3 regions of the Streptomyces sp. NPDC006510 genome follow, and region 2 is predicted to be linked to each of the others. Evidence: riboswitches for the same ligand, from Rfam matches in the RefSeq annotation. Region 2 holds a riboswitch; each other region holds the start of a gene.

Region 1 (4,618 bases), on a different contig from region 2:
GATGTTCCAGGGCTCCGGCCAGGTCAAGGGGAACGGCCACTTCGAGCTGGTGCAGGGGGCCGGCGGTTCGCTCAACGGGACCACCAGCTTCGAGCGCACCAACTACTTCGAGACCATGCCCACGCACCAGCTGGAGCTGGCCCTGTGGCTTGAGGCCGACCGCATGGGCTCGCTGCTCGCCGCGCTCGACGAAGAGTCCATGGAGAACCAGCGCGACGTCGTCAAGAACGAGCGCCGCCAGCGCTACGACAACGTCCCCTACGGCACGGCGTTCGAGAAGCTGACGGCACTGGCCTACCCCGAGGGCCACCCCTACCACCACACCCCGATCGGCTCGATGGCCGACCTGGACGCCGCGACCCTGGAGGACGCGCGCACCTTCTTCCGTACGTACTACGCGCCCAACAACGCGGTGCTCTCGGTCGTCGGCGACATCGACCCCGAGCAGACCCTCGCCTGGATCGAGAAGTACTTCGGCTCGATCCCTTCCCACGACGGCAAGCAGCCGCCGCGCGACGGCACGCTCCCCGCGATCATCGGCGAGCAGCTGCGCGAAGAGGTGCGCGAGGAGGTCCCGGCGCGGGCGCTGATGGCCGCCTACCGGCTGCCGCACGACGGCACCCGCGAGTGCGACGCGGCGGACCTCGCGCTGACCGTGCTCGGCGGCGGCGAGTCGTCGCGGCTGCACAACCGCCTGGTCCGCCGTGACCGTACGGCCGTGGCAGCCGGGTTCGGGCTGCTGCGGCTGGCAGGTGCGCCCTCGCTCGGCTGGCTGGACGTCAAGACGTCCGGCGGTGTCGAGGTGCCGCAGATCGAGGCCGCGGTCGACGAGGAGCTCGCCCGGTTCGCCGCCGAGGGCCCCACGCCCGAGGAGATGGAGCGTGCGCAGGCCCAGTTGGAGCGCGAGTGGCTGGACCGGCTCGGCACGGTCGCCGGCCGCGCCGACGAACTGTGCCGGTTCGCCGTGCTGTTCGACGACCCGCAGCTCGCCCTGACCGCCGTGCAGCGGGTGCTCGACGTCACCGCGGAGGAGGTCCAGGCGGCCGCCAAGGCCCAGCTGCGCCCCGACAACCGGGCGGTGCTGGTCTACGAGCCGGTCGAACCGGCCGAGCCCGCGGACGCGGCGGACACCGACGAGACCGACGCCGACGACACCGACGCGCACGAAGGGGCGGACAAGTGACCGACGCTGCCGCGACTGGAGTTTCGATGCAGTACCACCCGCAGCCGGCCCCCGGCGTCGCCCGCCCCTGGGCCTTCCCCGCGCCGGACCGCGGCGCCCTGCCCAACGGCCTCACGGTGCTGCGCTGCCACCGCCCCGGTCAGCAGGTCGTGGCGGTCGAGATCTTCCTCGACGCCCCGCTGGACGCCGAGCCCGAGGGCCTCGACGGTGTGGCCACGATCATGTCCCGGGCACTGTCCGAGGGCACCGACAAGCACACCGCGGAGGAGTTCGCCGCCGAGCTGGAGCGCTGCGGCGCCACCCTCGACGCGCACGCCGACCACCCCGGTATCCGGGTCTCCCTGGAGGTCCCGGCCTCCCGGCTGGCCAAGGCCCTCGCCCTGGTCGCCGAGGCGCTGCGGGCGCCCGCCTTCGCCGACAGCGAGGTCGAGCGGCTGGTACGCAACCGGCTCGACGAGATCCCGCACGAGCAGGCCAACCCGGCCCGGCGGGCCGCCAAGCAGCTCTCCAAGGAGCTCTTCCCTGCCACGGCACGGATGTCGCGCCCGCGCCAGGGCACCGAGGAGACGGTGGAGCGGATCGACTCGGCGGCCGTGCGCGCCTTCTTCGACGCCCACGTCCGGCCGTCCACGGCGACCGCCGTGGTCGTCGGAGACCTCACCGGCATCGACCTGGACGCGCTGCTCGCCGACACCCTCGGCGACTGGTCGGGAGACACCGCCGAGCCCCGTCCGGCCCCGCCGATCACCGCCGACGACACCGGGCGGGTGGTGATCGTCGACCGTCCGGGCGCGGTGCAGACGCAGCTGCTGATCGGCCGGATCGGCGCCGACCGGCACGACAGCGTGTGGCCGGCCCAGGTGCTCGGCACGTACTGCCTGGGCGGCACTCTCACCTCCCGCCTCGACCGTGTGCTGCGCGAGGAGAAGGGCTACACGTACGGGGTACGGGCCTTCGCCCAGGTGCTGCGGTCGTCGGCCCCGGACTCCGCCTCGGGGGCGACCGGCGCCGCGATGCTCGCCATCAGCGGTTCGGTGGACACGGAGTCCACCGAACCGGCGCTCAAGGACCTGTGGACGGTGCTGCGGACCCTGGCGGCCGAGGGCCTGACCGACGAGGAGCGCGAGACGGCCGTGCAGAACCTCGTGGGTGTCGCACCCCTGAAGTTCGAGACGGCGGCCTCCGTCGCGGGCACCCTCGCCGACCAGGTCGAGCAGCACCTGCCGGACGACTACCAGGCGCAGCTGTACGCCCGGCTCGCGGAGACCGGCACGGTCGAGGCGACCGCGGCGGTCGTCAACGCCTTCCCGGGCGACCGGCTGGTCACGGTCCTCGTCGGCGACGCGGCTCGGATCGCGGAGCCCGTCCGGGCTCTGGGCATCGGAGAGGTGTCGGTGGTCACCGGCTGACGACCGGTCCGGCGGGAGTCGGCCGACGGGCCGGTCACTCCACCATGAGCGGCCTCACCCTCCGACATATCGCCGGATACCGGGACAAGAGGAAGACCCCTGTGAGCGAGATCTCACCGGGGTCTTCCCTTTTGTCCGTTCCGAGGGGGAGGTTGCCTGTCTGCCCTGTGGGATGCGCTACAAAATGGCCTGTCCGTTTGGTGAATGAAAGTGACCCCGCTTAGCGTCGGCTCGGCTGTCCGTCACTCTTATGCCGCATCCGCGACGTACCGGACAGCCATCGCCGAGTCCCCGTCAGGCGCGAGCCTGGGGAGCCGGGGACCCACGCAGTCCCTGGGGTGAATCGGATGCCTGAGCCCCGATGGGGCCGAGGCACCCGTAGGAGACCTTCCTGCTCCGAACCCGTCAGCTAACCCGGTAGGCGAGAAGGAAGGAAAGGATCAGCCACTCCATGGCGTTCACCCGTGCCACCGGGAAGCACCGTGCCCCGAGCCGACTGACGCGCCGCAGCGCGAAGGTCGTCGGCGTCGCGGCTCTGGCCACCACCGGCGTCATCGGCGGCCTGGCCGCTCCTGCGCTCGCCGCGGACTCCGAGGCCCCCTCCGCGAGCGAGACCGGCCTCAACCAGGTCATCGCCATCGACAAGACCCTCGCCGACCGGATCGACGCCCAGGCCGACGCGCAGCAGCACCAGGCGGATGTCGCGGCCAAGGCGAAGGCGGAGGCCCAGCGGAAGGCCGAGGCCAAGAAGAAGGCCGAGGCGAAGGCCAAGGCGCTGGCCAAGGCCGAGGCCGACGCGAAGCGCGCCGCCGAGGCCCGTGCCGAGAAGGCGCGCGCCGCCCGGTCCGCCGAGCGCACGCGGCTGGGCTCCTTCCGGCTCCCGGTCGCCGGTTCGTACGTCACCACCGGTTACAAGTCCAGCGGCTCGCTCTGGTCCTCCGGCAGTCACTCGGGCATCGACTTCCACGCCGCGTCCGGCAGCTCCGTCGTCGCCGTCGGCGCCGGTACGGTCGTCGAGGCCGGCTGGGGCGGGGCGTACGGCAACAACATCGTGCTCCGGATGGCGGACGGCACGTACACGCAGTACGGCCACCTCTCCTCGATCGGTGTCTCCGTCGGCCAGAGCGTCGCCGCGGGCCAGCAGATCGGCCTCTCCGGCTCGACCGGCAACTCCACCGGACCGCACCTCCACTTCGAGGCCCGGACGACGCCGTCGTACGGCTCCGACATGGACCCGGTCGCATACCTGCGCGCCCACGGTGTCAACGTCTGACCGACGCCCCACCGCAGTACCTCACCGAAGGCCCCGGCAGCGTGCCGGGGTCTTCGGCGTGCCCGCCATGCGTCCGCGGGCGATGCCTGGCCGCCGAACCGCTCCGTGCCAAAAGATATTCATGAATTTCCATCCGGCATCGGAAATGCGGCCGCATTGCAATAGAGTCGCAGAACAGGCGTCGGCCGGCCGCGTTTCGCGGGGATTGAGGCGGAGGTTCGGACATGCGCATTCCGGCACATTCGGTATGCACGGCAATCCGTGACGACATCGTCTCCGGTGTCTTCGAACGCGGCAGCCGTCTCACGGAGGAGTTGCTGGCACGTCGATATGGAGTTTCCCGCGTCCCGGTACGGGAAGCGCTGCGCACCCTGGAGTCCGAGGGTTTCGTGGTCACCCGCCGGCACGCGGGTGCCTGCGTCGCCGAACCCACCGAGCTGGAGGCGGCCGACCTCCTGGAAGTCCGCACGCTGCTGGAGCCACTGGGTGCCGCGCGCGCCGCGCAACGACGCACCGAGGCGCACCTCAAGGTGCTGCGCGGTCTGGTGCGGCTCGGCCAGGACCGGGCCAGGCGCGGCGAGGGCGAGGACCTGCGCTCGCTGGGCGGCTGGTTCCACGAGACGCTGGCGCAGGCCTCCGGCAGCCCCGGCCTGATCGCGCTGCTCACCCAGCTGCGGCACAAGATCGCCTGGATGTACGCGGTCGAGCCGTCGGCCCGGCCGGTGGATTCCTGGGCCGAGCACGGGGCGATCG
Region 2 (4,618 bases):
CGGGCAGCTGCTCGACCGTGCGGGCCGAGGCGATCGGGGCGGCCACGGTCGGCCGGGAGGCGAGCCAGGCCAGCGCGACGGTCGCGATCTCCGCATCGTGCTCCTGGGCGACCTTGTCCAGGGCGGCCAGGACCTTCTGTCCCCGCTCCGAGTCCCGGTACTTGCTGACGCTCTCGGCCCGCGCGCTCTCCACCGTGGCGCCCGGACGGTACTTGCCGGTGAGGAAGCCGGAAGCCAGGGCGAAGTACGGCACGGCGGCGAGCCCGGCGCGGGCGGCCGTGTCCTGGAGTTCGCCCTCGTACGTGTCGCGGGAGACCAGGTTGTAGTGCGGCTGCAGGGCGACGTAGCGGGCCAGCCCCTCGCGCTCCGAGAAGTCCAGGGAGGCCTGGAGCCGCTCGGGGCTGATGTTGGAGGCGGCGATCTCCCGGACCTTGCCCTCCTTCACCAGCTGGTCGAGGGCGGTGATGATGTCCTCGACCGGGACGGTCTCGTCATCGAAGTGCGTGTAGTAGAGATCGATGCGGTCGGTGCCGAGCCGACGCAGCGACGCCTCGGCCGCGGCCTTGATGTTGACGGGCGCGAGCCCCCGGTACGAGGGGTGGGTGGAGACCTTGGTGGCGACGACGATGTCGGCGCGGTCGGAGCGGGAGGCCAGCCACTTGCCGATGACCGTCTCCGACTCCCCGCCCTCGTTGCCCGGAACCCAGGCGGAGTAGCCGTCGGCGGTGTCGATGAAGTTGCCTCCGGCCGCGGCGTAGGCGTCCAGCACGGCGAACGACTGCGCCTCGTCGGCGGTCCAGCCGAAGACGTTGCCGCCGAGAGCGAGCGGGAAGACCTGAAGGTCGGAAGGGCCCAGCCTGCGAAGAGAAGTCATAAGTGGATCAACGAATTCCGGCGGGCCCGCTATTCCAGGTGCTCGCCGTTTTCCCCACCGCCGGCTCTCCCCCACCGGCCGCTCTTCCTCGCTGCCCTCTGCCCCACCGCCCGCTCTTCCCCACCGCTCACAACAGACCGGCAGCCCTGACGTCGGGGGGTGAGCGTCAGGACTGCCGGGGTTCGTCGGCCGGCGAACCGGCTCGGATCAAGAGGCCCGCGGGGCGGGCGTCGCCTCAGGGGTTGAGGCCCTTGCCGCGGAGCCAGGCCATCGGGTCGATGCCCGTGCCGTCGGCGGTGTGGACCTCCATGTGGAGGTGCGGTCCCGTCACGTTGCCGGTCGCGCCGACCCGGCCGATGGTGTCACCGGTGCTGACCTTCTGGCCGACGCTGACACCGATCGAGGACTGGTGGCAGAACCACAGCTCCGTGCCGTCGTCGAGTTCCAGCACCGTGCGGTAGCCGTACGCACCGGACCAGCCGGCCGACTTGACCGTGGCGCCGTGCACGGCCTTGATCGGGGTGCCGGTCGGGGCCGCGAAGTCGAGGCCGGTGTGGTAGCCGGAGGACCACATCGAGCCGGCCTGGCCGAAGGTCGAGGTGATCGTGTACGAGGAGGTCGGGATGGCGTAGCTGGCGGCGAGCTTGGCGAGCCGCAGGGCCTCCGCCTTCTTCTTGGCCTCCTCCTCCGCCTTCTTCTTCTCGGCGGCGGCCTTGGCCTTGGCCTCGTCCTGCTGCTTCTCGGCCTCGGCGGCGGCCTTCTCGGCGGCTTCCTTCTCCTGGGTCGCCTTGGCCTCGGCCGCGGCGGCGTCCTGCTGCTGCTCGGCCTGCTGGAGGATGCGGGCGCGGAGCGCCTCGCCCGCATCCGTCGTGCCCTGCTCGGCCTCGGCGGTGGTGATGCCGGCGGTGGTCAGCGGGGCGGTGGCGGCCGCGACCTCGGTCTTGTCCGTCTCGGACTCGTCGGAGAACAAGGAGCCCACGCCGGGAAGGGACTTGGCGTCGGGGAGGTTGTCCGCGATGGAGTCGGGCACGGAGATGGAGACCGGCGGCTTGCTCTGCGCGGTGGCCATGCCGCCCGCGCCGACCGCCGCGATGACGCCGACACCCAGCACCGTGGAGCTGCGGGCGAGTCCGTTGCGCTGCTTGGCGACGCGGTGCTTGCCGCGCACCGGGCGGACGGACTCCTCGGTGGGGTTCCACTCGTCCCAGCCGCGGTCGGACTCGCCGTTGCCGTCGGCGCGGAAGTCGCTGCCGAACTCACCGGTGAATTCGCCGGTGAAGTCGCCGCCGGGCTCGGTGCCGAAGTCGGCTCCGTAACCGGTGCCGTAGTCGGGATTGAACCGAGACGGGGCCTCGGGGGCAGGCTTGTTGGACGCCACGGGGGCGCACTCCTTTCCTTCCTTCTCGCCTACCGGGTTAGCTGACGGGTTCGGAGCAGGAAGGTCTCCTACGGGCCCCTCCGCCTCTCACGAGACACAGGTGTCCGATTCACCCCATGTAGGTGGTTCCCCGGTTCCCTTGCGGAATTCGGCGCTCGCGCACGGTGCCGCCACTGACGACGGCTGGGACGACCGCGCTGCGTTATCGAACGTTAATAGACACCGGGGTCGTATTCCAAGCCGTTCCCACTGATCGTTCACGTCTTTGGCCTGGACTTTACGGGGCAAAAGCGGGCGGAATCGGATGAGTTGACCGACCCTCAGCCACTACCCCGTTTCTGATGTTGCGTCAAATGTTATGCGGAGCGACGCCCTTCGGTTACGCACGGTGGCATCGCACCCGTCGCACCCCCGCACCGCACCCCCGCACCGCACCCGCCCCTCACGCCTCCTCAGCACCGACGATCCGCACGGTCCTCCGCCGGTCCGGCTGCCCCTCCGCGGGACGTGCGACCGCGAGCAACGCCATGTCGTCGGTCGTCTCGCCACCCGTGTGCAGGCGCACGTCGTCGGTCAGCGCGGACAGCAGTTCCTCGGGCCCCGGAAAGATCCGCCCGCGCAACCGGGCCGCCGGATCGTAGAAGACCCCCTCGGCGTTCCGCGCCTCGGAGAGGCCGTCCGTGTAGAGGAGCAGGGTCGTACCGGCCGACAGGTCCCACTCGTCCGTGTGCTCCTGCCACACCCCCAGGCCCATCCCGAGCGGCAGCGCGGGCACGGAGGGCTTCAGCACCTCCAGCGCCCCGCCCGGGTGCAGCAGGATCGGCTCGGGGTGACCGCGGTTGACGATCCGCACCCGGGCCAGCCCGGGCGGGATCTCGGCCAGCACGGCGGTGATGAAGCCCTCCAGCGCGTCGAGCCCGCCCCGCCGCGCCTCCTCCCGTGCCAGCGCCCGCTCCAGCCGCCCCGCCACCCCCTCCAGCGAGGGTTCCTGCTCGGCCGCCTCACGGAACGCCCCGATGACCACCGCCACCGTCTCCACGGCGTCGAGCCCCTTCCCCCGTACGTCCCCGACCACCAGCCGCACCCCCTGCGGGGTGTCCGCCACGGCGAACAGGTCGCCGCCGACGAACTCGTCCGCCTGCGCAGCCTCGTACCGCGCCGCGACATGCAGTCCGCCGGTCCGGTCGGCCGGCTGCGGCAGTACCGCGCGCATGGCCGTCTCCGCGACGAAGCGCGCGGAGGCCAGCTGCTCGTTGCCGCGCCGCACGACCCCGTTGATCACGACCGCGAGGACCGAGACGGTGGCCAGGGTGAGCAGCTCGATCAACGGCACGACGTCCGGCAACGTGCTGCTGTACAGCCGCAGCGCGATGACGGCCAGCATCGAGGCGATACCGGTGCGGATGGTGCTGGCCAGCGAGAAGAACGGGGCGGCGATCAGCGGAGCGGCCACGAACAACGGAATGGCGGTGAAGGTCGGCGGGGTGAGGAGGTCGAACACCAGCCCGCCGAGAATCATCAGGGCGGGCAGGGTGCGCACGAACGACCGGGTACGGGCCCCGCCCCCGGCCTGCCTGCCACGCCGCTTCTCCCGCTTCCACACCTGTGGTCTCCTGCCCGGTACGCGCGCGGCTGCGGACGGTACCGCGCCCCACCCCAGGCTCACCGGAGCGGAACGCGGCGGCGACTCCTCGTCGGCCAATGGGGGGACACATGTGGTGTGGCTCACGTACCGCCCAGACCCGGCCGCTGCCCCGGCCGCTGCGCGCGGGCCACGGACCGAACGATTCAGACCCGGCACGCTGTATGCGTGCCGGGCCTGAATTCTTCAGTAGCGGGGACAGGATTTGAACCTGCGACCTCTGGGTTATGAGCCCAGCGAGCTACCGAGCTGCTCCACCCCGCGTCGGTGAACACAACTCTACGGCATGTCCGGCGCTCTTTTGACCACTCGGGTTCTCCCGGCCTTCACCCCCGACCTTCGCCCCGGCCGTCACCCCTGCCGCATCAGGACGGATTCGTCTCGGAGATACGGGGAGCGGAAGTGGCCTTCCCATGGACCGCCGGCGGCTTCACCGGGTTCGCGCCCCGCTGCAACGAGTGGAGGATCGCCAGCCCCTGGCCGACGACGCCCGCCGCCATCTCGTTGACACCATTGGTGCCGTTGAGAACGGTGAGGTCGGCGCCGGACATGCCGCGGGCGGCCGCGTCGGCCAGGGCGGGCAGGTTCTCCACGATGCGGTTGGCCGCGATGAGCTCCTGGTTGCCGTCACGCAGTGAAGCGGCGCGCACACTGTTGGCGTCGGCCTGCGCCTGGGCGAGGGTCCGCTCGGTGTACGCGTCGCCGTCGGCCTCGAACTTCACCC
Region 3 (4,618 bases), on a different contig from region 2:
CCGTCCGTGGTGGGCAGCCCGCCCACGTCGCGGAAGTTACGGACACCCGCCAGCTCGGGTTCCGTCGACGGGACCTGTGGCAACTGCTGCGTCACGGTGACTCCTGGAGTGTCTGGTGCCGGCGCGAGTCACCGGCGAGGCCACTCCGGCGACGATACGACATTGATTCCTCAGGCAATCATCTCGGCCTTTCCCTGTCGATACCCGGGCGAACTCCGGTTCTCCCGCGGCGAATCCGCCCGGTGAATTCCTCGCCAGGCCGTTGCCCGTGCCCCGCCGATGGTCGATGATGTGCGGAACTGTTTGAATGTGGGGATACGATGATCGAGACGGGCAACACCGGCCGGACCTGGCTGCTCACCGGGGCGAGCAGCAGCTACGCACTGCGACTGACCGAGCAGGACGAGCTGATCCATCTGCACTGGGGGCCGAGGATCACTCTCGCGGCGGCCGAGGCGCTGGCCGCGGCACCGGAGCTGCCCTTCAGGGCCTTCGAGTCCCATCTCGACGGCCGGGAGGAGTATCCGGTGGAGGGCGGCCCCAGGTTCGTCCGCCCGGCACTCTCGGTACGCACCCCCGAGGTTCGCGGCACCGAGTGGGCCTTCGGCGCCGCCGTGGTGGACGGGGACGAACTGCGGATCGACTTCACCGACTCCGTGCACCGGCTCGCCCTCACCCTGCACTACCGGATGCGGGACGACTCCGATGTCGTGGAGCGCTGGGCCACCGTCGCCCACGCCGGACCGGACGGCGCGCCGCTGGAGTTGCTGCGCGCCGACGCGGCCGCCTGGTCGCTGCCCGCCCGGGACGGCTGGCGGCTGAGCCGGCTGCACGGACGCTGGGCGGCGGAGTCGCGGATCGCGCGGGCGGAGCTGACCTACGGCGAGAGCGTCATCTCCAGCAGGCGGGGCCACACCGGCCACCAGTACCTGCCGTGGGTCGCGCTGGACGCCGACGGTGCGGCGACCGAGGAGAGCGGCGAGGTCTACGGCTGCGCGCTCGGCTGGTCCGGGTCGTGGCGGATCTCCGTGCAGCGGCTGCCCGACGGGCTCGTACAGATCACCGGCGGCGCCGGCTACGACGACTCCGGACTGCTGCGGCTCACGCCGGGGGAGTCGTACACCACGCCCGTATTCGCCGGTCTGTGGAGCGGGCAGGGGTTCGGCGGCGCGAGCCGCGCCTGGCATGCCTGGCAGTTGGCCCATGTGATCCCGGACGCGGAGAACCTGCGGCCGGTGCTCTACAACTCCTGGGAGGCGACGGGCTTCGACATCTCGATGGACCAGCAGCGTGCCCTCGCCGAGCGCGCCGCCGCGATGGGCGTCGAGCTGTTCGTGGTGGACGACGCGTGGTTCGGGCAGCGGACCAGTGACCGGGCCGGGCTCGGCGACTGGACGCCGAATCCGGACCGCTTCCCCGGCGGCCTGAAGCCGCTCGCCGACGAAGTGCACGGGCTCGGCATGCAGTTCGGAATCTGGGTCGAGCCGGAAATGGTCAATGCGGACAGTGATCTCTATCGCGCCCACCCCGACTGGGTGCAGCACTTCCCCGGGCGGGCGCGGACGGAGTACCGCCATCAGCTGGTGCTCAATCTGGCTCGCCCCGATGTGCAGGAGTATCTCTGGGAGCAGCTGGACACGCTGCTCTCCGAAACACCTGTCGACTATGTGAAATGGGACTTCAACCGCTGCTTCACCGATGCGGGCTGGCCGGGCGAGGAGTACCCGCAGAAGCTCTGGATCGAGCACGTGGACGCGCTGTACGCGCTGATCGACCGGCTCAGGGCCGCGCATCCCTCGGTCGCGTTCGAGTCCTGCTCGGGCGGCGGCGGCCGGATCGACCTGGGGATCCTGTCCCGTACGGACCAGGTGTGGACCTCCGACAACACCGACCCGCTCGACCGTCTCGCCATCCAGGAGGGCTTCGGGCACCTCCATCCGGCCCGGGTGATGGCCGCCTGGGTCACCGACAGTCCGAACCACCAGCTCAACGGCAGGGTCAGCTCGCTGCGCTTCCGTTTCGTGAGCGCGATGGCCGGTGTGCTCGGGGTCGGCGGGGACCTCACTGAATGGAGCGAGGAGGAGCTGGCCGAGGCGCGGACCTGGGTGGACATCTACAAGGAGATCCGGCCGATCGTGCAGTGGGGCGAGCTGTACCGGCTGCGCGAGCCGCGCGGCGGACTCAGTGCGGTCCAGTACGTCCACGGGGAGGAGACCGTGGTCCTGATGTGGCTGGAGGCGCAGAGGTACGGGGAGCGGCCCCCGGCTCTGCGGCTGCGCGGGCTCGACCCCGCGGCGACGTACACCTGCCTGGACACGGGGGCGGTGCACCACGGTTCGGCGCTGCTGCATCAGGGACTGCACACCGGACTCCGAGGCGATCTCGACGCGCGGGTGCTGAGGCTCCGACGGGGGTGACACTCGCGGCATGTCCGTAATGCGGTTATTTGCCATAACATGCCCCGTTTATGCGGGACATGGGTGCCGCCTCGTGAGCGGAATCATATCCGTGACGGTGTGTGGTGACGGCAATGTTGGGGCATCCGTGCGCGGCGCGGAAATCAAAGATCCTTAATCCACGGAGTGTGACCGGAATTCCGCGCTGAATTCCCGGCGCGGATTCCGGCGTGGAACCCGTGGCTTGTTCTCGTCGTCCCGGCTCGCTTACGGTCACCGTCAATCCGGACGGACCGCCTAATCCTGCCGCCGACCGGAATCCGCATCCACTCATCGCGTGGCAGGAGCGGGGGAACCAGGTAAGCCGCCGACCGGAGAAATCCGGTCGGCTCGGGGTGAAGTCGCGCTCGGCGCGGCCGGGCATCTCCAGCCCGAACCCGACAGCTCACCTCGTAGGCGCCGGAGAGGAAGTACTTCATGCCCATATCGGGTAAGCACCGTCGTCCGAAGATCAGCACCATCGCCCGTGGCGTCGCCGCGGCAAGCGCCGGCGGCGCCGTCGTCGCACTGCCGCTGCTCGGTGCCACCGGTGCCCACGCCGTGGAGCAGGCCGCTCCGGCCGCCGCACCGAAGTCGGCCGCCGCCACGCAGGCCGCGCCGGTCTCCCAGAAGCAGGCCGCCACCACGACGTACTCCGTCGTCTCCGGCGACTACCTGTCGAAGATCGCCGCCGAGCACAAGATCAAGGGCGGCTGGCAGAAGCTGTACCAGGACAACCGCAAGGTCGTCGGCGAGGATCCCAGCCTGATCTTCCCGGGCATGAAACTGACCCTCGTTGCCAAGGCGTCCGGCAACGCCGCGCCCACCGGCGCCGGCACCGGCTCGGCCCTCCCGTCGAAGGCGCCCTCGGTCGCCTCGTCGGCCGCGCAGAAGTCCGCCCCGGCCAAGTCCGTGACCGCCGCCCCGGAGACCAAGGCCCCGGCCGCCCGGAGCACCGCCTCCGGTTACGCCCACCCGGTCCCCGGCAACCACACCACCAACTACCGGGCCTCCGGCTCCAACTGGTCCAGCGGCAGCCACACCGGCATCGACTTCCCCGTCGCCACCGGCACCAGCGTCAAGGCCATCACCTCCGGTACCGTCGTCACCGCCGGCTGGGGCGGCGCGTACGGCAACCAGGTCGTCATCAGGCACGCCGACGGCCACTACTCGCAGTACGGCCACATGTCCTCCCTCTCCGTCTCGGCGGGTCAGGCCGTGAGCGCCGGCCAGCAGGTCGGCCTCTCCGGTGCCACCGGCAACGCCACCGGCCCGCACCTGCACTTCGAGGTCCGCACGGGCCCGGGGTACGGCTCGGACATCGACCCGATCGCCTTCCTGGCCTCGCACGGCATCTACGTCTGAGCCGAACGGCCGGGCAGCTGAGCGACAAAGCATGACCTGAGCAACACAGCAGGGGCGGTGCGCGGCGGCGCACCGCCCCTCTGCTTATTCCCCCTTTACCAAAAACTGACCGGGTGGTCTATCTCACCACCCGTCAACCCCTTATTACGGTCGCGTAGGTCACATTCAGCGGTGCAGGATAAGCGTTTGTGGCAGACGATTCGAGAAAAAACCAACGTGGCGTCAACAACCGACAGGGCGTCATCGGGTCGTACGCGGCGATCGGCGACAGCTTCACCGAGGGAGTCGGCGACCCCGGCCCGGACGGGACCTTCGTCGGCTGGGCGGACCGTTTCGCGGTACTCCTCGCGGACCAGCTCCCGGACCCCGATGCGGCGACGGGCGCCGAAGGCTCCGCGCACGGGAATTTCGGGTACGCCAATCTCGCCGTACGCGGACGCCTCCTCGACCAGATCGTCGAGGAGCAGGTGCCCCGCGCCAGGGAGCTCGCACCCGACCTGGTGAGCTTCTGCGCCGGCGGCAACGACATCATCCGGCCGGGCACCGACCCCGACGACGTGGCCGAGCGCTTCGAGCGCGCCGTCGCCGAGTTGACCGAGGCGGTCGGCACGGTCATGGTCACCACCGGCTTCGACACCCGTGGCGTTCCCGTGCTGCGCCATCTGCGCGGCAAGATCGCCACGTACACCGCCCATGTACGGGCCATCGCCGACCGCTACGACTGCCCGGTCCTGGACCTGTGGTCGCTGCGGTCCGTCCAGGACCGGCGCGCCTGGGACGACGACCGGCTCCATCTGTCGCCCGAGGGACACACCAGG

The links. A riboswitch is a leader RNA that binds a small molecule or an ion and turns the genes downstream of it on or off. The one in region 2 is predicted to bind cyclic di-AMP.
Positions count from the first base shown of each region.
Region 1: it holds a riboswitch for cyclic di-AMP, as region 2 does, so the genes downstream of both, ABZY11_RS39250 (M23 family metallopeptidase) here and ABZY11_RS18675 (M23 family metallopeptidase) in region 2, are expected to answer to the same signal.
Region 3: it holds a riboswitch for cyclic di-AMP, as region 2 does, so the genes downstream of both, ABZY11_RS18540 (peptidoglycan DD-metalloendopeptidase family protein) here and ABZY11_RS18675 (M23 family metallopeptidase) in region 2, are expected to answer to the same signal.

Region 1 is NZ_JBEXPH010000246.1:2,906-7,523, forward strand. Features, by position in the region: gene ABZY11_RS39240 (pitrilysin family protein) at 1-1,183, shown strand, start outside; gene ABZY11_RS39245 (pitrilysin family protein) at 1,210-2,592, shown strand; cyclic di-AMP (ydaO/yuaA leader) riboswitch at 2,864-3,030, shown strand; gene ABZY11_RS39250 (M23 family metallopeptidase) at 3,044-3,865, shown strand; gene ABZY11_RS39255 (GntR family transcriptional regulator) at 4,090-4,618, shown strand, end outside.
Region 2 is NZ_JBEXPH010000055.1:15,359-19,976, reverse strand. Features, by position in the region: gene ABZY11_RS18680 (aldo/keto reductase) at 1-874, opposite strand, end outside; gene ABZY11_RS18675 (M23 family metallopeptidase) at 1,110-2,252, opposite strand; cyclic di-AMP (ydaO/yuaA leader) riboswitch at 2,264-2,416, opposite strand; gene ABZY11_RS18670 (PP2C family protein-serine/threonine phosphatase) at 2,695-3,855, opposite strand; tRNA gene ABZY11_RS18665 (tRNA-Met) at 4,085-4,158, opposite strand; gene ABZY11_RS18660 (SPFH domain-containing protein) at 4,260-4,618, opposite strand, start outside.
Region 3 is NZ_JBEXPH010000054.1:35,706-40,323, reverse strand. Features, by position in the region: gene ABZY11_RS18550 (tyrosine-protein phosphatase) at 1-95, opposite strand, end outside; gene ABZY11_RS18545 (alpha-galactosidase) at 321-2,417, shown strand; cyclic di-AMP (ydaO/yuaA leader) riboswitch at 2,714-2,868, shown strand; gene ABZY11_RS18540 (peptidoglycan DD-metalloendopeptidase family protein) at 2,874-3,800, shown strand; gene ABZY11_RS18535 (SGNH/GDSL hydrolase family protein) at 3,989-4,618, shown strand, end outside.